3 regions of the Siminovitchia sp. FSL W7-1587 genome follow, and region 2 is predicted to be linked to each of the others. Evidence: riboswitches for the same ligand, from Rfam matches in the RefSeq annotation. Region 2 holds a riboswitch; each other region holds the start of a gene.
What was found. A riboswitch is a leader RNA that binds a small molecule or an ion and turns the genes downstream of it on or off. The one in region 2 is predicted to bind thiamine pyrophosphate.
Positions count from the first base shown of each region.

Region 1: linked by a shared signal. The riboswitch ahead of thiC (phosphomethylpyrimidine synthase ThiC) and the one ahead of NST31_RS12430 (thiamine phosphate synthase) in region 2 are both predicted to bind thiamine pyrophosphate.
Region 3: linked by a shared signal. The riboswitch ahead of tenA (thiaminase II) and the one ahead of NST31_RS12430 (thiamine phosphate synthase) in region 2 are both predicted to bind thiamine pyrophosphate.

Region 1 covers NZ_CP150169.1:1,644,559-1,651,951, reverse strand. Annotated here, with positions in the region: gene NST31_RS07740 (hydantoinase/oxoprolinase family protein) at 169-1,719, opposite strand; gene NST31_RS07735 (DUF917 domain-containing protein) at 1,716-2,810, opposite strand; gene NST31_RS07730 (cytosine permease) at 2,811-4,079, opposite strand; gene NST31_RS07725 (TetR/AcrR family transcriptional regulator) at 4,069-4,656, opposite strand; TPP riboswitch at 5,036-5,151, shown strand; gene thiC (phosphomethylpyrimidine synthase ThiC) at 5,277-7,061, shown strand; gene NST31_RS07715 (serine protease) at 7,083-7,250, shown strand.
Region 2 covers NZ_CP150169.1:2,643,917-2,651,309, reverse strand. Annotated here, with positions in the region: gene NST31_RS12450 (lysoplasmalogenase) at 1-352, opposite strand, end outside; gene NST31_RS12445 (ThiF family adenylyltransferase) at 1,563-2,576, opposite strand; gene NST31_RS12440 (thiazole synthase) at 2,573-3,340, opposite strand; gene thiS (sulfur carrier protein ThiS) at 3,343-3,543, opposite strand; gene NST31_RS12430 (thiamine phosphate synthase) at 3,558-4,163, opposite strand; TPP riboswitch at 4,228-4,337, opposite strand; gene NST31_RS12425 (4a-hydroxytetrahydrobiopterin dehydratase) at 4,394-4,696, opposite strand; gene NST31_RS12420 (LLM class flavin-dependent oxidoreductase) at 4,838-5,851, shown strand; gene NST31_RS12415 (DNA-3-methyladenine glycosylase) at 6,450-7,361, opposite strand.
Region 3 covers NZ_CP150169.1:43,057-50,449, forward strand. Annotated here, with positions in the region: gene NST31_RS00225 (hypothetical protein) at 1-30, opposite strand, end outside; gene NST31_RS00230 (adenylyltransferase/cytidyltransferase family protein) at 196-1,080, shown strand; gene NST31_RS00235 (AEC family transporter) at 1,208-2,146, shown strand; TPP riboswitch at 2,225-2,326, shown strand; gene tenA (thiaminase II) at 2,432-3,118, shown strand; gene thiW (energy coupling factor transporter S component ThiW) at 3,143-3,661, shown strand; gene thiD (bifunctional hydroxymethylpyrimidine kinase/phosphomethylpyrimidine kinase) at 3,630-4,424, shown strand; gene thiM (hydroxyethylthiazole kinase) at 4,424-5,260, shown strand; gene thiE (thiamine phosphate synthase) at 5,241-5,879, shown strand; gene NST31_RS00265 (MFS transporter) at 6,428-7,393, shown strand, end outside.

The sequences.
Region 1 (7,393 bases), 1.0 Mb from region 2:
GTAGGGGAGAGCTTGTCTTCAGTGAATCCAGACTGAACACTAGACGGTGAACACGATCATACTAAAGTACGGGGAACAAATAATGTGTATCTCCATCACTTCCGTTAAGCACACCCTAATTCCAACCAAAAAAAAGCCGGCCCACTCACGGACCGGCGTTGTTCATATTCACAATGTAATCTTTAAGGGACCCGCGGCTTTTACTCTGACCATTATGGCGTTGCCTGGGAGGTAGGCAAGCGGGAAATCTTCGAGTTGGATGATGTCCACCTTGGCGGGATCAGCCCCGGCTTGAATGGCTTCCAGGATGGCTTCCTTCCTTGCTTCTTCAATGACCGTTTTATAGTCTTGATTTTCGAGTGAGTAGATTCTTTCTACGGTCCCGCTAATATCGCCAAGGGCAGCGCCGATGGCGTTAGCGACACTGGCGTGGGCCGGGCGGATGACACGGCTTGCTCCTTTGAGTGTTTTAGGCATAAGTGCTGCTCCGCCGCCTACCAAAACGACCGGGAGGTCTTCTGCGCTCGTTTTCATCCGGTCGATGGCATCTTCGACCATGCGAACGAAGTCTTTATAAATCAATTCGCAGGGAACATCATCAACTCTTGATGCATCTGTTCCCTCGATTTCCATTTGGCCGGTGCCAATTGCCACATCTGTTGCTGTTAGTTCATCACCGCCGAAGACGATTGCTTTTTCCGGCAATTGATATCCAACGCTTTCCGGTCCGATTTTCCACGAGCCTTCCTTCAAATACACCCGTGTACCGCCGCCAAAGCCGATAGAGTATATGTCTGGCATGCGATAATTAGTCCGGACTCCGCCCACTTCTACCGCTAGTGAAGTTTGGCGGGGAAAGCTGTTTGCGAGCACACCAATATCTGTCGTGGTACCGCCGATATCTACTACGATTGCATCATCTTCTTTTGATAAATGGGCCGCTCCGCGGATGGAGTTGGTCGGGCCGCAAGCGATCGTGTAGATTGGATATTTTTGTGCGTAGCTGTTTGTCATCAATGTGCCATCATTTTGTCCCAGATAAATATGGGCATCAATTCCTTCGTCTTTTAAAGCTCGTTCGAAATCTGTGGACACGCGGCTGATGACAGTCATCAAAGCGGCGTTTAAAACGGTCGCATTTTCGCGTTCAATTAATCCGATCGAGCCAATTTCGCTTGATAACGAAATGGGGATTCCGGGCAGTTCTTTTTCAAAAAAAGCCGCGGCCTCTTTTTCTTGATCACTTAGTACAGGAGAGAAGACGCCGGAAATCGCGATCGAATCGACTTTGCCCCGGAAGCGGTCCGCCGCGACTTTTAGCTCTTCCGCATCCAGGTTTGAGATAGGGGAGCCGTTATATTCATATCCCCCATGGATCAAGACGGTTTCCGCCTGTACTTTTTCCACTAAATCTGGTGGCCAATCCAGCAGGGGCGGGACGGTTGTCCCGCTTGGCAAACAAAGACGGACAATACCGACTTTGTTCAGTGATTTTCGTTCCACAATCGCGTTTGTGCAATGAGTCGTTCCAAGCGTGGCGATTTGTATTTTTTTTACATTCACGTTCGTTTCTGCCAACAGCTTTTTGATCGTTTTTTGGATTCCCGTAAATACATCTTTTGTTGTAGGGGATTTTGTGCTGCCAAGCACTTGATTGTCATTATCCAACAGGACGCCGTCCGTGTTCGTTCCTCCTACATCAATTCCCAATCTGATCATTTGTCCAATCGCTCCTTTACTAATGTTTCGAGCGGAATATAGTCATATGGATATTTGAAATATCTTGGTCCAGCCGTTTCGATTCCCATGTCAGTCCGCCACTTTTCGTGCGCGGGGAAGGCGGTGATGACAACGCGCGCGCCATATTTGAGCCCCTCGGTTGTGATAGGCATTCCGGTTTCTTCATCAAGGACGGCGATCAAGTCCGGCGTCATGGCAACCGGCTTGCCGTTCACCTCTGCCAGCAGGTGCTCGTTTTGGAAAAATAATGTCGCGGACTTGTCTTGAAAGTTGTCGAGTCCTTCAAAATGGGCTTCGCCTCTTGTAAATCCGCCTTCAATCTTTCTTTTAATGAGGGCGGCTTTTCCTTTAAACAGAATGTGGCCATTCAAAAGCCGGGTGATTTGTGAGATGGGATGCTCCGCCGACTCTCTTTTTCCCCGTAAAAGGCCACCCACATTTTTGGCAAGCGTCAAAGTTCCGGGAATGACGCTTTCTTTCGCCTGTTTTCCGGTTATTCCATAGTCGCAGACAATCGAAGAGCCGCCCATGGAGATGGTGACGTTACGGGAGATTTTTTCACTCCAATAGCCGTCGGCCGGTTCGATCGTCACAACGTTTCCTTGTTCATCCCCCACTGTGACGAGTTCAGGTTTGAGACCGTCTAAATGGAATGTCACCATTTGCGCTTCGGGAAAAGCGCGGCCCATCGCATCTCCATCCAGGATGGGAATATTGTTCATGGCGGCCACCGCCACAGGGATGAGGGAATTGACGCCGCCTATTTCAATCGGCATGACGACGTCGGTCTTTTTGCCGCTTGCTTTTTCAAAAGCTTTTAATGGAGCGGCCAGTTGCTCGAAGGATGGAATTTTTTCGACAAGAACGCTTGGCGAGCCCATTCCGGAAGCCGGCAGTATCCATTGATCATCCTTCAGTTCATCAACAGTGATCACTTCAACGGGACCGTATTGTTGTATGGCGGATAAAGCCATCATTTTTCCGATATAGGGGTCACCGCCGCCGCCTGTTCCGAGCACGGTTGCGCCGACGGCAATACATTCAATATCTTCTTCCGTTAACCATTTCATTTAAAAACGCTCCTTTTTATAAAAAATCAGAATGAAAATCAACTGGAAGATAAATGCGGTCAAAAAGCTGTCCAAAGAAGGAATGGTTGTTAAAGTAAACAGCGCCAATCCAATCGGGCCTTCCATTGTCAGCCAGCTGATCAAAGTTCCGAGCGCCCAGGCCAAAAGCGGCAACAGCTTAAAGCGTTTATCGTTTTCTTCCCGGAACAACCGCATGCCCCCGATATAATAGGATGCTGTATAAACACCGCCGATGGGGGTGATAAACATCGTCATAATCGTTAAAAAGTCGATAAAGTGATCATAAATACCTAGGACGGCAAGTAGTGTGCCGACAATTCCGGCGATCAGGGTGAGTGTCACTTTGCTCGTTTTGGTAAAAATAACCGAAAGGCTCAATCCAGATGAATAGGCGTTGCTCGTATTCGTTGTCCATTGGGCCAGAATCAGCACTAAAATGCCCGGAATACCGAGGCCGACTGTAATCATTATCGTTGTTAAGCTGCTTTCATCCATAATGCGAGACAAAATCATTGCGATAATGATCATAAAACTGTTTCCAAAGAAAAATCCGAAAAAGGATGCCAGGACGGCATCTTTTTTTGTTCGAGCCCATCTTGAAATGTCCGGTGAAATCGTCGCCCCGACAACAAAAATGCTGATGACGAGCGAGATGGCCATCCCAAACGTAAATGTGTTTTCTACAGGGGCGTTCAGTTCGCTCGCGCCAAATTGCCGAATGGCCAGCCCCACTGCCGCCAAGACAAGGATGAGTAGCAGTGGAACGGACCATGAGCTTAATTTTTCAATCGCTTTATAGCCGATCACCGCGGTTGTCATCATTAATACTCCGCCGATTGCAGCCAACAACGGGACAGGAGCTTTTAATCCGAGCGCACCTTCAATGGCGGCATACGCATTCTCGGCAAAGAATCCGGCTTGGACACCGAACCAGCCCAGTAAGGAAATCGCCATAAATAAGGACACAAGCTTTGCTCCCGAAATGCCGAATGTAAATCTGGAAATCATTGATGTGGATAATCCGGTTACCGCTCCGACGTAGGCGCAAAAAGCGGCTAAGATGCCTAAAATGGCAGAACCGATCAAGACCGCCCACAAAGCGTCTTGAAAGGCCATGCCTTTTCCGAGTTCCGCCCCGAACAGCATCGCGGATAAGTCGATGCCAACCGCGATCCAAACGAGGCTGATGGAAAACCATGCTTTCCTCTCGCTCATCGGAACGGCTTCTCTGGCGTAATCATTTTTCATTTTCATATCCTCCCAGCAAAATCCTCATGATGTAAAGAGCTTCTTCTATTTGATGTTGCAGTTGTTTTTGATCGTACAGATTTATTTCCCAAAAAACCCCATCCATGATTACGACAAATTGTTTGATGAGCCTTGTCGCCTGATATTCAGTTATAGACGGGATGTCCCGTGTAATCAGCGTCAATAAAGAGTTAATCAACCAGTCGTCAAACTGTTGGATATGCTCCTGAAGATACTCATGGATTTCCGGCGGCGGTGCGGTGACAAGAGAAATGTAGGCATTCGTTTCCTCGTTATTCTCTTGGTGATAGGCGACCGCTCCTTTGATAAGCGCTTCAAAAATGTCAAAAATCGGCCGATCATGCACTTTTTGAAGAATTGACTGCATTTCTATGAAATGATCTTTTAATAGCTTTTGAAAAGCCGCCAAAAACAGCGCTTCTTTATTTTTGTAAAAAAAATAAATCGATGCTGGTTTTATGCCGACTTCTTTGGCAATATTCCGCATCGTGGCACCGTGGTAATTGAATTTGGAATATTCGCGAATGGCAGCTTGCAAAATCTTGTCTTTTGTCAAAAAATTCCACACCACCTAACAAGTGTTAGGTTAATGATAATGGAGCTTTTGGCGAAAATCAATAGGATAATAGAGGATGCCGGATAAGTGCTTGTTTCTTAGACAGGCAGTTTTAGGCAATCGCGAACGGCTTTTCTTTATGCCCCACAAACTTCTTGTTTCTAACTATCATCCGAATCCAGTATTTTTTCCTTGAAGGTTTTATTGAGTGGATCTTATTGGATTGAAGGTTTTATTGAATGGAAAATCTTATTGAAATCTCTATTTTACGTATCATCTGAAGGGAGATAGATTGAGGGCACATCATGACAAAAGGTTCATTTTTGTCATATCTCTTGTTTTTTTATTCTAAATTTGTATAATATTAAGTAAATCTAATAGCAATAACTGGGGGTGCCCAATGAGTTGGGCTGAGAGGAGAAACACGATGAAGTTTCTTGACCCTTTGGACCTGATCTGGTTAATGCCAGCGTAGGGAAGTTAGTCGGCAGTTTTGGGATACAGTATATGCAAGCCGGGTCCAGTCTTTCTTTGTGGACCCGGCTTTTTAATGTATCTGCCTCCAAGCTGTGTATTCAGATCTCGTCCTTTCAATTATTTTGTAGAGGAGAGATTTTTTTATGTCCATGTCATTCACAAATGAAAAAAATGGTACAGTCATGTTTCAATTTCCAGGAAGCAAAAAAGTGTATGTAGAGGGGTCAAGGCCTGATATCAGGGTTCCCATGCGGGAAATTATGTTGAGTGAGACGAAAACGGAGGCCAAAGTGGAAGCGAATTCTCCTGTTCGAGTATATGATACAAGCGGTCCATATACGGATCCTGATGTTAACGTAGACATTGCCAAAGGCTTGCTTCCGCTTAGAAGCAAGTGGATTCAAGAACGAGGGGATGTAGAAGAATATGAAGGCCGGGAAATGAAACCGGAAGACAATGGCTTTAAATCCAATCATGACCCGCGTGCCGATCGTCATATTTTTCCCGGGTTAAAGCGTAAACCACTCCGCGCCAAAAAAGGCGCAAACGTTACCCAGCTGCATTACGCCAAAAAAGGGATTGTTACACCTGAAATGGAATTTATTGCAATTCGTGAGAATATGAAACCAGAATTTGTCCGGGATGAAGTGGCAAGCGGCAGGGCGATCATTCCTGCAAACATTAATCACCCAGAGGCTGAGCCCATGATTATTGGGAGAAACTTTCATGTGAAAATCAATGCGAATATTGGGAATTCCGCGGTAACGTCCTCCATCGAGGAAGAAGTCGAGAAAATGACTTGGGCAACACGCTGGGGCGCTGATACAATCATGGATCTATCAACAGGGAAAAATATCCATACAACCCGTGAATGGATTATTAGAAACTCTCCGGTTCCGATTGGGACAGTTCCCATTTACCAGGCCTTGGAAAAGGTAAATGGAGTTGCGGAGGATCTTACATGGGAAGTATATCGCGATACTTTGCTGGAGCAGGCGGAGCAGGGGGTCGATTATTTTACCATTCATGCCGGCGTTCTGTTGCGATATGTTCCTTTGACAGCCAATCGTGTTACAGGAATCGTCTCCCGGGGCGGGTCTATTATGGCCCAATGGTGTCTGTATCACCATAAAGAAAACTTTCTTTATACTCATTTTGAAGAAATATGTGACATCATGAAGACTTATGATATCGCCTTTTCGTTAGGGGATGGCTTGCGTCCGGGGTCGATTGCGGATGCAAATGATCAAGCGCAGTTTGCGGAGTTGGAGACGCTTGGTGAACTGACGAAAATAGCCTGGAAGCATGATGTCCAAGTGATGGTGGAAGGGCCGGGGCATGTGCCGATGCATCTTATTAAAGAAAATATGGACAGGCAAATGGAAGCCTGCCAAGAAGCTCCCTTTTACACGCTAGGACCACTGACAACCGATATTGCTCCTGGGTATGATCACATTACCTCCGCTATTGGCGCTGCAATGATTGGCTGGTATGGAACCTCCATGCTTTGCTATGTCACCCCAAAAGAACATTTGGGACTTCCGAATAAAGATGATGTTCGGGAAGGGGTCATCACTTATAAAATCGCCGCACATGCGGCAGATTTGGCGAAAGGCCATCCGGGTGCGCAGATGAGAGATGACGCACTTTCCAAAGCCCGATTCGAATTTCGCTGGGAAGACCAATTCAACTTATCATTGGATCCGGAACGGGCAATGGAATATCATGACGAGACTCTTCCGGCTGATGCGGCCAAAACAGCGCATTTCTGCTCCATGTGCGGACCCAAATTTTGCAGCATGAGAATTTCTCATGACATTCGTAAATATGCGGAAAAAAACAACTTAAACACGCAGGAAGCATTTGAAAAAGGAATGCAGGAAAAAGCGGCTGAATTCCAAAAAGCCGGAAGCAGTATATACCAATAATTTTCTCTGGAGGTTTTCCGTATGAATGTACAAAAAATAAGAGAGGAAATTAAGCAGTTGGAAAGGAAAATAGAGGTATTGCAGGTACGGTTAAATGAAATCCAACAAGCCTGCGACCATCATTTTATTGGCGATGCATATTATGAAACCTGCAGCAAATGCAATAAGGTGAATGTATTATATTATTAATGGTTCACTACTAAAAGCCCCCGAAAGGAAACTGATATGCTCCCCTAAAGGTAGACAGATAAAAAATAAAAATCTGTTTTCCTTAAGGGGAGTTTTTTTCTAAAAAAGCGATTTGCGACCCCGCTTCCGAAAATATGCCTGCT
Region 2 (7,393 bases):
ACACCCAGGAATAAAGAATGAGAGGAAGAACACATGCCATCCGCCACTTGGAAAACTTCCATTGAAAAGCAAAACTAGCTATATAGAATAAATGTCCAATTAAAAAGGCTGTCAGACCAACAATAAACCAATGTATCGTTCCATCACCAATGGAACAAAAAACGAAGCCAATCAAAAGCAGCCAATGTGCTTTTGTTTTTTGCTTTGGTAATGTAAAGAAAGCGTACATGATAATGAGTATCATTGGAATTAATTTAAAAAACAATTTTAACAGCAAGGGATCAGTCGGAATAATAAGAATATACAAAATGCTTGTCGCCAAAATCAGGACTGGCAAACGCTTCAATTGCAAAAATACCACCTTCCCCTATTTGACATCTTTCATTTCCAAGATACCTGCAAGAACGGCAAATACAAATAGCAGAGAAAACGTATACAATGAATCCTTTTTTTGAAAAAACACTACTAACCAATTTCATCATAACCATTAACTCGATGTAACAGCACTAGCCATTCAAAATGGAGCAAAAGATAAGCTGGAATGCTTATGAATATAGTAAAACCTCTCTTTGGGATTCACCCAACAGGCTGGTGAATATTATTCAATCACTGTAAAGCAAGCGAAATGTCCAATGACAGATATCATTCTTATTTACAGGCGAACGCTTTTTCGCAGGTCAGCTTTAGCCTCCCATCACTCCCGCGGGTCTTCAGCTTCATAAGCAATTTCCTGATGTTCGTTTTTGAACATGAAAGAGCAATGATGACATTCACTCAACTTCCCCCACCGCTGGATATGAAATGCTGTTCTAATGATTTAATTTTCCAATAATTATTAATAATAAGTATAAAAGCTGCAGATGTATTTTGCAACTGAAAACAAACGAAGTAACATGGAGAAAAGCGCGCGCCATGACTGGACAGGGTCTCGTTTTCGAGCCGAACGTGAAAATACTTGTCAGGAAAAAGGCAGTATTATCAAAATCGCTCCCTAAATAACCAAGCTAATGAAGAGTTGGACCCATGAAATGATATGTTTTGCAGTCCATTTCATTTTCCAACTGAGCTTTCCTAATGTCAGATTCTTTCTCTTTCGGAACCAGCTCAAATTGCCTAAAAGCGCAAACTCAAAAAAGAACAGTAGCTCGTACGAGGGATTACAATTCTTTTCTTTCAAAGAGGTGTGCGTTGTGCACGGATGTATAATTTAAAAGAACAAAAGCAACAGCTTGTATAACTTGAATGAATAGAAAAGCAAATTGATCAAATAAATGAGGAAATCTGCCGCTTGAGATTCCTATTATTCAGGAAACACTTTTACAAAGATAAGTCTTTATGCCAACGGCGGAGTCTCGTAGGCCACATTATGCGTCCTTTGCCGTGTAAATAAAAGGCAGTATTTCACATAATAACACTGATTTTGCGGGAGAGCTTGCCCTCCCCACCTCTGCCAACTTTATGAAAATGGTTAAAAAAGAGGCGTCCAATCGACTTTTGGACGCGATCTCTTTATTCAATTTACTGATCCTTTACAGAATAGATCCGCTTTCGCAGACCAATGTCTACCCCAACAGTTTGGCCGCAAGCGATTTAGCTTTCACAATATCTTTCGTTCCATGAATAAGCAGACGGCCATCACGGAACAAAACAATCCGGTGACCGTCAAATTGGCAGGCTACAAGGTGCGGGTTAGACACAAGATCTGTTACAATCGGACGAATGGTTTCAGAAAGCAGGCGCGGCTCGACCATCCTTTCACGCGACAGTGTGAGTTGAACTGTATCCCGTCCGCATAATACCGCTGTTTTTGTTTGATTTTCTTTGGATAAAAACGGAAAGGTCGCTTGTTCTGAACAACTTGGACAATCTGGACGACGCAACGGTCTTACATCAATTGCCGCTTGATCGCCCGTCCAAAGATCAAACGATTTGAGCCTGTGATCTACTTCTTCTCCCACGATATATTTGAATACATTGGTTACTTGATGTGCTGTTACCACTTGAATAATCGGGCTGATTACCCCTGCTGTATCACAAGTGAGTGTTTGCGGCGGAAGCGTATTGAGCAGACAATGGAGACATGGACGGTCGTTCCACCCAATCGAATAGGTCAAGCCGTAGCTGGCGACGACAGCCCCCATAAAGAACGGTATATTTACTTTTCTGGATGCGTCATTCATTAACAATCTCGTTTCGATATTGTCCGTCGCATCCACAATTAACGTCTTTCCTTTGACAAGCTCTTCAGCATTTTCTGCTGTTACATCCGCAACCATCGTTTCAATGTCGACTTCACTATTAATCTCGCCAAGCCGCTTTTTGGCCGCAACCGCTTTTGGCAACTGATCGAGCACATCTTGTTCGGTATAAAGCTGCTGTCTCTGCAAATTACTCCAATCAAGTATATCCCGATCTACAATCGTCAGCTTCCCTACTCCTGCACGAACGAGCATTTCGGCACTTGCAGATCCAAGTGCCCCCGCTCCGATCACTAAAATATGGGATTGAGAAATTTTCTTTTGACCGGCTTCACCGATCGGTTCAAACAGTACCTGTCTCGAGTAACGGCTGTTCACGATGGAAGCAATCCTTCAATAGGACTGCTCGGCACCGCATAATCCCTCTCTTCGATCCGGCCGGCTTCAAATCCGAGCCTTCCTGCTTCAATGGCTAGTTTCATAGCAAGGGCCATCTTCACTGGATCCTTTGCTCCTGAAACGGCAGTGTTTAACAATACGGCGTCCGCTCCCAATTCCATTGCGTAAGCCGCATCCTTCGGAGAACCGATTCCTGCGTCAATAATGACCGGAACAGATGATTGCTCAATAATAAATTTGAGATTTAAAGGATTTAAGATTCCCCGTCCCGAGCCAATCGGGGAAGCGCCCGGCATGACAGCGTGGACTCCCAGATCTTCCAATCTTTTGGCAAGTACAACATCATCTGATGTATACGTAAGTACAGTAAAACCTTCCTCCAACAACATTTCAGAAGCTTTCAACGTTTCAACAGGGTCAGGAAGCAATGATCGGTCACATCCGATAATCTCCACTTTCACCATATCGCATAATCCAGATGCACGGGCAAGTTGTGCCGTCCTGACAGCTTCTTCCGCTGTTTTAGCGCCGGCTGTATTTGGAAGAAGGGTATACTTTTTCAAATCAAGCATTTCCAAGAAATTGGGCTGCGACGGTTCAAATACGTTCATTCTTCTTACCGCGAACGTAAGAATCTCTGCTTCCGACACGCGAACAGCTTCTTTTTGTATTTCAAATGAAGGGTATTTTCCTGTACCCAACAATAATCTTGAGTCAAATGTTTTCTCTCCTATTTTTAACATGCTTATCCTCCTCCTACAAAATGAATCATTTCAATCTCATCTCGTTCACGAATGTGCTTTCCATAATCGGACTTTTGAACAATCTCTTTATTTACCTCGACAATGACAATTCGATTGGACAACTTAAGATGATCGAGCAGCTCTTGAATGGTCGTAACATGTTCAGGCAACTCATACAGCTGACCGTTTAATTTCACTTCCATCTCGCTCCCCCCTCTCAAGTGATTGCCTGCCTGGCGTCATCATAAGCCGCTGCGGCAGATAATGGATCCTTGCTGTCAAAAATCGCTGACATCACGGCTATCCCCGAGGCACCTGCTGCATTCAGTTCGGGGATATGTTCCGGTTTGATTCCCCCAATCGCATAAATCTCTGCGCCATCGTATTTCACACTTATCTCTGAAAACTCCTCAAGTCCGCGCGGCGGCAGATGCCCTTTGCTGGCTGTTTCAAATACATGTCCATATAATAGCCAATCAGCTCCGCCCGCGATTGCCTGATCGGCTTCCTCCGCGGAATGAACAGAACATCCTGCTAATAGTCGGGGAAAACACCTTTTTACCGTTTGCACATCCAACCCGTGCCCCGGAAGATGCACCCTTCGGATATTTGCCGCAACAGCTACATCTACCCGGTCGTTTACGATCAGTTTTTCAGAAGAGACTCCCTCACGCAATACCAACTGGATCAGTTGCATACACTCATCAGCCGTTTTTGATTTTTCCCTGATGATAAAATGATCGACAAACGGCTCTGTTTCCACCATTATTTGTCCTACCTTTTTGATCGGCCACCTATCATTTGTTACAGCGATCAACTTCAACTACATGCCCCCTTTAAACACAAAAAAACCACTTACCATAAAGGAAGCGGCCAAATTTATCATATAAATCGGCATGTCACTTCCCTCCGCAGGTTCCAACCTGTTCAGGTGATAAGGGTATCAGAGTGCGCACTCTTCTCTCAGTCCTTTTCAAGGATTCCCCCAGTGCTTTTGCATATGAATGATTCTTGTAGTAATGATAGCATTAACTTTTCATATTGGAAAGTATTCTAGTTTTCTTTCGTACACTCCTCATAAAATTGATCATATTGATCTGCCATTTCAAAGTCCAGTGTCGTTAAGCCACGGGCTCGCCAAGAAGAAATTTTAAGTGTCACAAGCTTGTAGTCGATTGATATAAATGGATGATGTTGCGCTTTTTCCGAGGCTTGTGCCACTTTGTTCACAAAGTCGATTCCTTTTAAGTAGTCGCGAAAACGGTACTTTCTCGTAATCCATTTTTCATCAACAAGTTTCCAATTTTTATTTTCTTGCAATTTCACCGCTACTTCTTCCTGCGATAAACGTTCCATACAATATCCCTCCAAAAAGAGAAAATGATCATTGGCAAATGACAAAAACTTCCGTTCGACTCGATATGAAAAACGGATCATTGGACGTGCTATTGCAAACACTTTATCATCTTTTATAAGAGAAACCAAGGAGTGATTCCATTGTTACAATCACCTAACATAAAACTGTTTGACGGCATCCCGCTGTCGGTTCTTGATTTGGCTCCCATTACCGAAGGAAGCACGGCAACAGAATCTTTTAAAAACAGTGTTGAATTGGCACGAACTGTCGAAAGCTTTGGATTTAACCGCTACTGGCTTGCCGAACATCATAATATGCCCGGTATTGCCAGTTCCGCTACATCGGTCCTCATCGGCCATATTGCCGGCTCCACGAAATCCATTCGAGTGGGTGCGGGCGGCATTATGCTCCCGAACCATGCGACTCTTGTCATCGCTGAACAATTTGGAACCCTTGAATCGCTGTATCCCGGAAGGATTGATTTAGGACTCGGTCGTGCGCCGGGAAGCGATCAAGCGACTGCTTACGCACTCAGACGGACACTCAATAGGGGAGCTGAAGAGTTCCCGCAGCAAGTGGATGAGTTGGAGGAGTATTTTCATGGAACAGCACAGGTCCGCGCCATTCCCGGTGAAGGACTCAACATTCCAATCTGGCTCCTTGGCTCGAGTGATTTTAGCGCCAGGCTCGCCGCTTATAAAGGATTCCCTTTTTCTTTTGCCAGCCATTTCGCTCCCCAATACACGATACCGGCTATACAGCTTTATAAAAATAACTTTCGGCCATCGAAAACGTTAGCCCGCACTTATGTGATGGTTGGCGTTAACGTCATAGCCGCTGATACAGATGAAAAAGCCGCTTGGCTTGCCACTTCCCAGCAACAGCAGTTCTTGGATCTGATACGCAACATGCCGTCTCAATTAAAACCGCCTGTTGACAATATGGATGAAATTTGGTCGCCGCTTGAAAAAGCCTCTGTTGAACGAACCCTTGATGCGCGCTCCACAATTGTGGGCCGCCCTGAACACGTTCGTGAGAAGCTGCGTGAATTTATAAAAGAAACAGAAGCTGATGAAATCATCGTTAACTCACAAGTTTTTGACCCAAAGGACCGGATCCGCTCATATGAAATTCTCGCAGAGATGTTAGTTTGAGCGTTCTTTTCCCTATTTGTCCCGGCTCCCGCTACGAGCACCATGAGGATTCCGACTGTTCGTGTTACTTGTGACGTTCCATTCATTTGGTCCATAGATCATACGCTTATATTTGATAATTTTGTACAACATTTTCATTTCACACAGCTGATCGCAATAAAGATGTTTCATTCTTCCTTTATCATTGCACAATGGGGCTGAGATAGAATTGGAAAGATCGTGAAAACAAAACCGCCTGAAATCAAGGTTTTAAACTTGATTCCATGCGGTTTATTTCATTTTTACAGAGTTATGTCCAGCCCTTATTTTTGTTAAAAAAATTCCTATCATCGCTACGTCAACATATTTCGCTTTCCGCAGGTCTCTTCAGCTTCCTCGGAAAGCAAAGATCGCTTTCCTGCGGGATCTTCAGCTCGAGCTATTCCCGCAGGAGTCACATATGTTGACTACGCTAAAAGCTTGCGTATGATACACTGGGACAATTGATCCCGCATGTAAGGTGCCGTATGACTCCCACTTCAAAACGTGAGGGTGATACAAAAGGTCCAGACGCTATTTCTTGGTCTCCACTGATCACGCGGCTGCGGGCTCTTCCCCGCTAATAAAGTGTACGCCATAAATAAAAAGTAGCGTACGATTCCCAGTTTTTCCATGAAGCCGATAAGGCCATTATTTCATTTTTGGTTGGCTTTCGATCCATATTACGCAGTACTTTTATTGCATTCATAAGACCTACATCATCGATTGGAAAAGCAGAACCGAATCTAAGACAACGCATTAAAACATAATGGGCCGTCCAAGGACCAACGCCACGAATCTGGATTAATTTCTTTTCGGCATCTTGAAAGCTCATTTTCATTAACTCGTCCTTCGATATCTCTCCACTTTCCATTAGCTTAGCAATGCCAATCACATATTCACTTTTCCGTAGCGTCATTTTAATATTTGAAAAATCACTGGTGGTTCGTTGTGAAATTTGCTTGTACGACGGGAAAATCCAGTATTTTTTTCCTTTCCATTCCATACATTCCCCAAATGCTTCTACAAGCTGTTTTTTTAATGTGTATGCGAATGCGATATTAATTTGCTGTCCCAATACACCCCAACATAAGGCTTCAAATAAGTCGGGAATCCCAATAACCCGCAAGCCGCGAAACTTTTCAACAGGCGTTTTAAGAAGCGGATCGGCTTCTGCTATTTTATAAAATGGCGTTATATCTCGATCAAGATCAAACCATTCGCGAATATATTTGACAATCTTCTCCCTATGCCACTCCTCAACAGGTTGGGCGGCATCCAAAAAACGAATAACCATCTGTTTGTTAGCGATAACGCTTATTTGTATTAAGAATCTAGCTTTTTCAATAGCAATGGCTTTCGTTATAAAACCATCCTCTATTTCATACATGCATTCATTCTTTTCCCGTGTTAAATACCCAAGATTCGCTTCCAGATCAAAATCTTCAGGTAACATTATGGTGATGTCATCTTCAAGTGTACGGAATGTCATGTTATCCATCTCCTCATCCTGGCAAGCATTTT
Region 3 (7,393 bases), 1.9 Mb from region 2:
GATGGCAAGCAAAGAAGTTGGCCAATTCATTCTAAGTATACACCTCCTTGGTAACAATGTATGAACACCAATTTCCGTTGGTGCGATTTTAAATATAAATAAGGAAACAATCTAGCCGCGATTGCAATCATATATTAAATGATATATGATAATGTTGGTATCGAGGTTAAAAGAGATGCAAGGGGGAGGCCTGTATTGAAAACAATTTTCATAGAAGGGGCATTTATTGGAAATAGAGAGGAACATGAACCTTGTGTAATGGTGCTTGGCTTTTTTGATGGCGTCCATTTAGGGCACCGTTCATTGATTGACACGGCCAAAGACATCGCAGAGAAAAAGGGCATAGAATTGGCTGTTATGACATTTTTTCCACATCCAAGCAATATTTTACGGGTTCAAAACAAAATAACGAGTTATTTGACGCCTCTGCCTGACAAACAGAGATTATTGAAAAATATGGGTGTTGAAAAATTATATATTGTAACATTTACCGAGCAGTTTGCCGAACTTTCACCGGGAGATTTTATTAAAAAATATGTGGCTGGATTACATAGCAAGCATGTCGTTGCCGGTTTTGATTTTACCTATGGTTACCGCGGGAAAGGAAACATGGAACGAATGAAGTTAGATGGAAAAGGCTTATTTGATGTAACAACAGTCCCCAAAAAAGCTTTTAATGGTGAAAAGATTAGTTCGAGTAAAATCAGGAAGCTCTTGGATGAGGGGAAAGTGGAGGACGTTCATCATTATTTGGGGAACCATTACAGTGCGCATGGAATGTTGGAAAGCCAATCATTCGATCAATACAGCGGAAAAACAGTCGCCCATATTGTATTCCAACATTATTATTTGCCGCAAAAAGGGTTGTATATCGTTGAAGTGACGACTCAAGAGCGAATATATCAATCAATAAGTCTGCTTGATGTTCATCATTCATGTGTGTTAGTGTTGGAAGGAAATATACATATTCCTGCACCCGTAACGATTAAATGGCTGGCAAAAGTGAAAGCGTTCTCTCCGTTGCAGTATAAGTCCATTGATCAAATAACAAAAAATCCATACTATCCGCTAAAAGCTTAACTGTTGTTTTAACCGTTTTCTTATGTATAATGTACGAGTGAAGAAGTGGTAAAAGGAAGTATCCTGAAGTCCATTTCTTCGCTTTTTCTTTGCCATTATCAGTTTTTATACAGAAAGTAGGATACGTATGGAATTTACAGTTGTTTTTCAGTCAATCATCATTATTACTTTGATGATCATGATTGGCGCGTTGCTCGGTAAAACAACTCCATTAAATGATGATACTCGCAGAGCATTTATTCAAGTGATCGTAAATATTGCGATGCCCTGCATTATTTTATCGAGTATTTTTCACGTTGAAATGGATGACCAGATGTTTAAAATGATTGCCATCGTTTTTGGGCTTTCCATCATTATTAATCTTATTGGAATCGGGACCGGCTTTTTATTTGCTTGGTTATTTCATAGGGGTTCCAATAAGATAAGGGAAATTGCCATCCTTTCAGGTTTGGGAAACACCGGATTTATCGGCATTCCGCTTTGTGCGGCACTTTTGGGCCCAGAGGGGGCTTTGTTTGCGGCCATTTTTGATGCTGGAGTCGATGTGACCATTTGGACAGTCGGAGTCATTTTACTTCAGAAAAATAGAAAGTTTGCTTGGCAAACATTAAAGTCCATGGTGAATATTCCGACAGCAGCCATTTTCGTTGGTCTTATTACCGCATATTTTCAATTAAAGCCGCCCGGTCTTTTGATTGACTTGACGGACAGATTGGCCGCATTGGCGGCACCGCTCGCCATGTTCTATATCGGAATGATGATCATGACCCTGAAACGCGGACAAGTACGCCGTTCGGTAAACCATATTTGGGTGCCCATTTCCGTAAAATTGATTATTTTGCCGATCGCTTCCATTTTCATGATACACTTTTTCAGTTTAAACACGGTACTCGTTCAAACGGTCTTGATTCAATCCATGATGCCGACGATTACCCTGGCATCCATTCTCTTTGCCAAATACTCTGCAGATGAACAAATGGGGGCCTTAACGACTATTTTTTCCACGCTGCTTGCACTTGTGACCATCCCTTTAATGGTGTATGTAATGAGCCTATTTATTCATTAAACTTGCTTTTTGTCCATATCATGATATGATGGCAGTACATGCACCTAATAATTGAATAACTTCTTTGAAACAATGAATTTTGTCTGCTAGGGGAGCTGTAAAGCTGAGAGAAATCGATGATTGAAACCCTTTGAACCTGATCTGGTTTATGCCAGCGTAGGGAAGCAGGCTGCGTCATTATGATTTGCTTTATGATGATGAGCCGCTTCCTTTTCGGGAGCGGTTTTTTCATTTTTTCAAAGTGGGGAATCATGAAGTACAAACTTTTTTAAAGGAGTGGAACCAATGAAAGTTGAAAAAATGTTGTTTACGGACAGGCTTTATGAGAGCGCGAAGGAAATATGGGAAAAAAGCTATAACCACCCATTCGTCCAAGGGGTAGGAAAAGGAACACTCGATCAAGAAATTTTTGAATATTATATGAAACAAGACTATGTCTATTTAATTGATTATGTGAAGCTGTTTGCTATTGGAGCGCAAAAAGCTCCCACTCTCGAAATTATGACAAAGTTCTCACATTTGCTTCATGAACACCTCCATTTTGAAATGGAGCTGCATCGCCAATTCGCCGCAGAGTTTGGCATTTCGAATGAAGAGCTTGAAAACACCGAACCCGCACCAGTCAATTTGGCATATACCCGCTACATGCTGCATGTGGCTCATAACGGAACATTGGCGGAACTTGTGGCAAGCCTGCTTCCGTGTGCCTGGCATTACGCCGAAACGGGAGAAAGATTAAAAGAACAATATGGGGCTACTTTGGAATCCAACCCGTACCGCAAATGGGTTGAAACCTATTCATCAGAAGAATTTACTTCTCTTGGAAAATGGCTGATTGATCTCATGAATCAGTTAGCAGATGGGAAACCGGAAAGAGAATTGGCGGAATTGGAAAAGCACTTCCTTATCACCTCCAAATATGAATATTTATTCTGGGATATGAACTATCATCAACAGAACTGGACGCTCTAAATCCTAATAGCCGGAGGTTGCTCCATGCGAGTTAAAAAACTGACCATTACAGCCATGATCATTGCATTTACAACAATCACGAGCCATGTTATCTTTATCCCGGCCGGATTTGCCAAAATTTTTCCAATCCAGCATTTTGCCAATATGGTAACGGCCGTTTTATTTGGGCCAGGCTATGCATTAGCCCAAGCATTTATCGTTTCGACAATCCGGAATATTTCAGGAACAGGCTCGTTGTTTGCTTATCCGGGAAGCATGATCGGAGCCCTCCTGGCTGGCTGGTTGTATGCCAAAACGAAAAGAATAGGGTTTGCGTTTATAGGTGAAGTCGTTGGAACCGGGATCATCGGTGCTGTTGCCGCCTATCCGATTGCGGCATTGCTGTTAGGCCGGGAGGCGGCCTTATTTGGATTGGTCCCGGCCTTTGCTGCCAGTTCCATTGCCGGCGCTGCCCTGGGATTTGTTTTATTAAAAGTATTCATGAAACATTCAGCGATCGGAGGTTTGCTGTATGAAAACAGCTCTTACAATCGCCGGATCTGATTCCGGTGGAGGAGCGGGGATTCAAGCGGATATAAAAACTTTTTCCGCTCTAGGGGTGTTCGGCATGTCTGCGATTACGGCGATTACGTCCCAAAATACTGTTGAAGTAAGATCTGTACAACTCATTGATGTAAACATCATCAACGACCAAGTCGCAGCCGTGTTGGAAGATATTGGGGCTGACGCGGTGAAAATCGGTATGCTGGCAACGCCGGACATTATACAAACAGTCGCGCAATGTTTAAAAAAATATAAACCAAAACACATTGTTCTTGATCCTGTTATGATTTCCAAGGGGGGACACCGGCTGCTTGAAGAAGATACAATGCAAGAGCTGAAATCAACCCTTATCCCGCTGGCTTCGCTCGTTACACCTAATATCCCGGAAGCGGAGGTTTTGGCCAATATGCCGATACATAATGAGCCTGACATGTATGAAGCATGCCGGGTGATCAAAAAGCTGGGAGCGCAGGCTGTCCTGATTAAAGGCGGGCACTTGCAGGGAAACCCCAATGACTTATATTACGACGGGCAAACGTTTCAACTATTTCGCGGGGAAAGAATTGAAACGAAAAATGTCCATGGGACAGGTTGCACACTGTCCGCAGCAATTGCCGCCCTCTTGGCGAAAGGAAAGGAAATGCCGACAGCGATTGATGAGGCCAAAGATTATATTACAAATGCGATCGCCAACAGCCTTGACATTGGACAAGGATACGGACCGACCCATCACTTCTATCATCTATACGAGTGTGTAACGTGATGGGAACGGATGGGCAGATGATGTTGACGAAAGTCGGACAGCTTTTTGAGCAAGTCAGACATAAACAGCCGCTTATTCACCATCTAACAAATCAGGTAACGATAAACGATTGCGCAAACGTAACCCTAGCCATTGGCGCTGCACCCGTCATGGCGTCCAGCCCTTTGGAAGCGGCTGACATGGCCAAAATGGCGAATACCCTCATAATAAACATCGGAACATTGAACTCGGATGCGTTTAAAGCGATGAAGCTGGCTGGAAAAGCCGCCAACGAAACAGGAATTCCTGTTATACTTGATCCTGTCGGAGTGGGGTCAACGGACTTTCGAACCCAATCTGCTTTTGAAATACTGGAACAAGTAAAGGTTTCCGTCATTCGAGGAAATGTAAGTGAAATGAATTGTTTAGCCGGAGGCATCGGGGCGACAAAAGGGGTTGATGCGGGCAAAGTCGATCAAACACCTGAAAAAATTGCCGTCAAGGTTGCCCGTCAATATCGGTGTATAGCTGCTGTCACCGGCAAAGAAGATGTGATCAGTGATGGGAAGAGCGTTTTTATGATTCAAAACGGCCATATGTGTTTATCCAGAGTGTCGGGGACAGGCTGTATGACGACTTCCTTAATCGGGTGCTTTGCCGGTATAACGAATCACATGCTACATGCGGCTGTAGCAGGAGTATCCGTTATGGGGTTAGCTGGGGAAGAGGCTGCTTCCTTATTAGGTGAGCGCATTGGTTTGGGAACATATAAAATAAAATTAATCGATTCCATTTCATTCATGAACAGCAATCACTGGCAAAAAGGAGTCAAAGTCATTGAAAAAGAATCATATTGATTATCGCCTTTACTTGGTTACGGAAGAAGATCTTCCGATAAGCAAGCTTTTGCATTTAATTGAAGAGTCAGTAGCCGGAGGCGTAACTCTCGTTCAATTGCGTGAAAAAAAGAGCGGAGGAAGAGATTTTTATGAAAAAGCAATCCAAATAAAAAAACTCCTTGATTCACTATCAGTCCCCTTGATCATTAATGATCGAGTGGATGTAGCTCTGGCAGTCGGCGCTGACGGCGTGCATGTGGGGCAAGAAGATTTGCCTCTTGCCGCAGTAAAAAGTATCATTCCGGATTCCATGCTTGTCGGGGTTTCAGCCCGTACTTTAGAACATGCCATTGCGGCAGAAAAGGGTGGCGCAGACTATATTGGGGTTGGTTCTGTTTTTCCCACCTCAACAAAAAGCGATGCCAAACTTCTTCCAAACGGCATGCTGGACAAAATTGTTTCCTCCGTGTCTATTCCTGTTGTGGCGATAGGCGGCATCAATGAAAAAAACAGCGGTTGTCTGAAAAACAGCGGAGTAGCCGGTATTGTCGTCGTCTCCGCATTAACACGGGCAAAAAATCCGAAAGTTACCGCCGAAAACTTATTAAAAGGCCTAAAAGGCTTCGATACGCACTAAACCTGGATTCAACAGATTCCGGGTTTCTTTTTTTGTCCCGCTTTAACTGGCAGTAAGTCCCCGATTCAACGCATCGAGATAAAAACGAGAACAGTGCGGGATCAACTGCCAGTAAAAGCCCGATTGAATCAACTAACAATCAGCGGACAACAGCTGATTGAAGTTTCACTATATCCCGCTTTAACTGGTAGTAAGTCCAAGATTCAACGCATCGAGATAAAAACGAGAACAGTGCGGGGCAACTGCCAGTAAACATCCGATGTGTTTGGGTTAACATGACAAAAGCTTCGACAGCATTGTCACACGAAGAAAAAGCGCAAGTTTTTTCGAGCGATGCTGCTGCCTGGTCCTTGCTTTGCCAACAGAACGCTTTCGCTGTTAGCCATTGTCCTGCTTCTCATCAGCGAATCAAAACCTCGCTGATTGAAGTTTCCTTCAACCGCTCAAAACTTTCGAAAAACGAAATGATTTGCTTGTAATATGAATTTGTTCCATATATGTTAAGATTAGGCATTTTAATACACGTTGTAACGAAAGGTGAACGCAAAATGCAGAACAGGAAACGTGGGCATCAAACAGCACTATGGACAAAGTCTTTTACAATGCTTGTCATTGCCAGCTTATTTTTATTTATGAGCTTTCAAATGCTCATTCCGACATTGCCCCCTTATATTAAGTCATTGGGCGCTTCGGGGTTTGAAATCGGAATGATTACTTTAGTGTTTTCGGTTGGTGCGGTATTAACCAGGCCGTTAATCGGATACATGCTAGAGTTTCGGCCGCGTAAACCGCTCGTATTAATTGGAGCTGGCGGATTATTGGCCGTTACCATTTTATACCCGCTCACACAAATCGTCACGATTTTGTTGTTGTTCAGGCTGCTTCACGGATTAATGTGGGGCTGGTCGTCAACTGTTAACGGAACAGCTGCTGTTGATCTTGTTCCTAATGAGCGGTTGGGGGAAGGGATGGGATATTATGGCCTTTCCATTACGGTCGGCATGATTATCGCTCCCAGTCTGGGAATCTATGTATATCAAAACTTTCCTTTTACAGTATTAATTGTCATTTCGGCCCTGCTGGGATTCATTGCTTTCATTTTACTTGCTTTCATTCAATATCATACCCCTGACAATATCCTGATTGCCAATCGAAAAAACCTGCAATTTTCCATTGTTGATTCTCTAGTTGAAAAATCTAGTTTGACACCGGCGGTCATTACTTTTCTCGCAACGTTTGGATACGGAACGATTGTCACTTTTATCGTCATTTTTGCTGAAGAAAGGGGCATAGCAGAAATCTTTTTATTTTATTTGCTTAATGCCTTAACAGCTACTTTGATCCGTCCGATAACCGGGAGATGGTTTGACCGGAAAGGTCCTATCCAATTAGTTGCTTTTTGTTCACTCTTAACCTTTATTTCTATGTGGATGTTATCTTTTTCGAGCAATTGGCTTGGCATTGTGGTGGCGGGAACGTTGTTTGGAGCCGGGTACGGTTCTTTAATTCCCGCA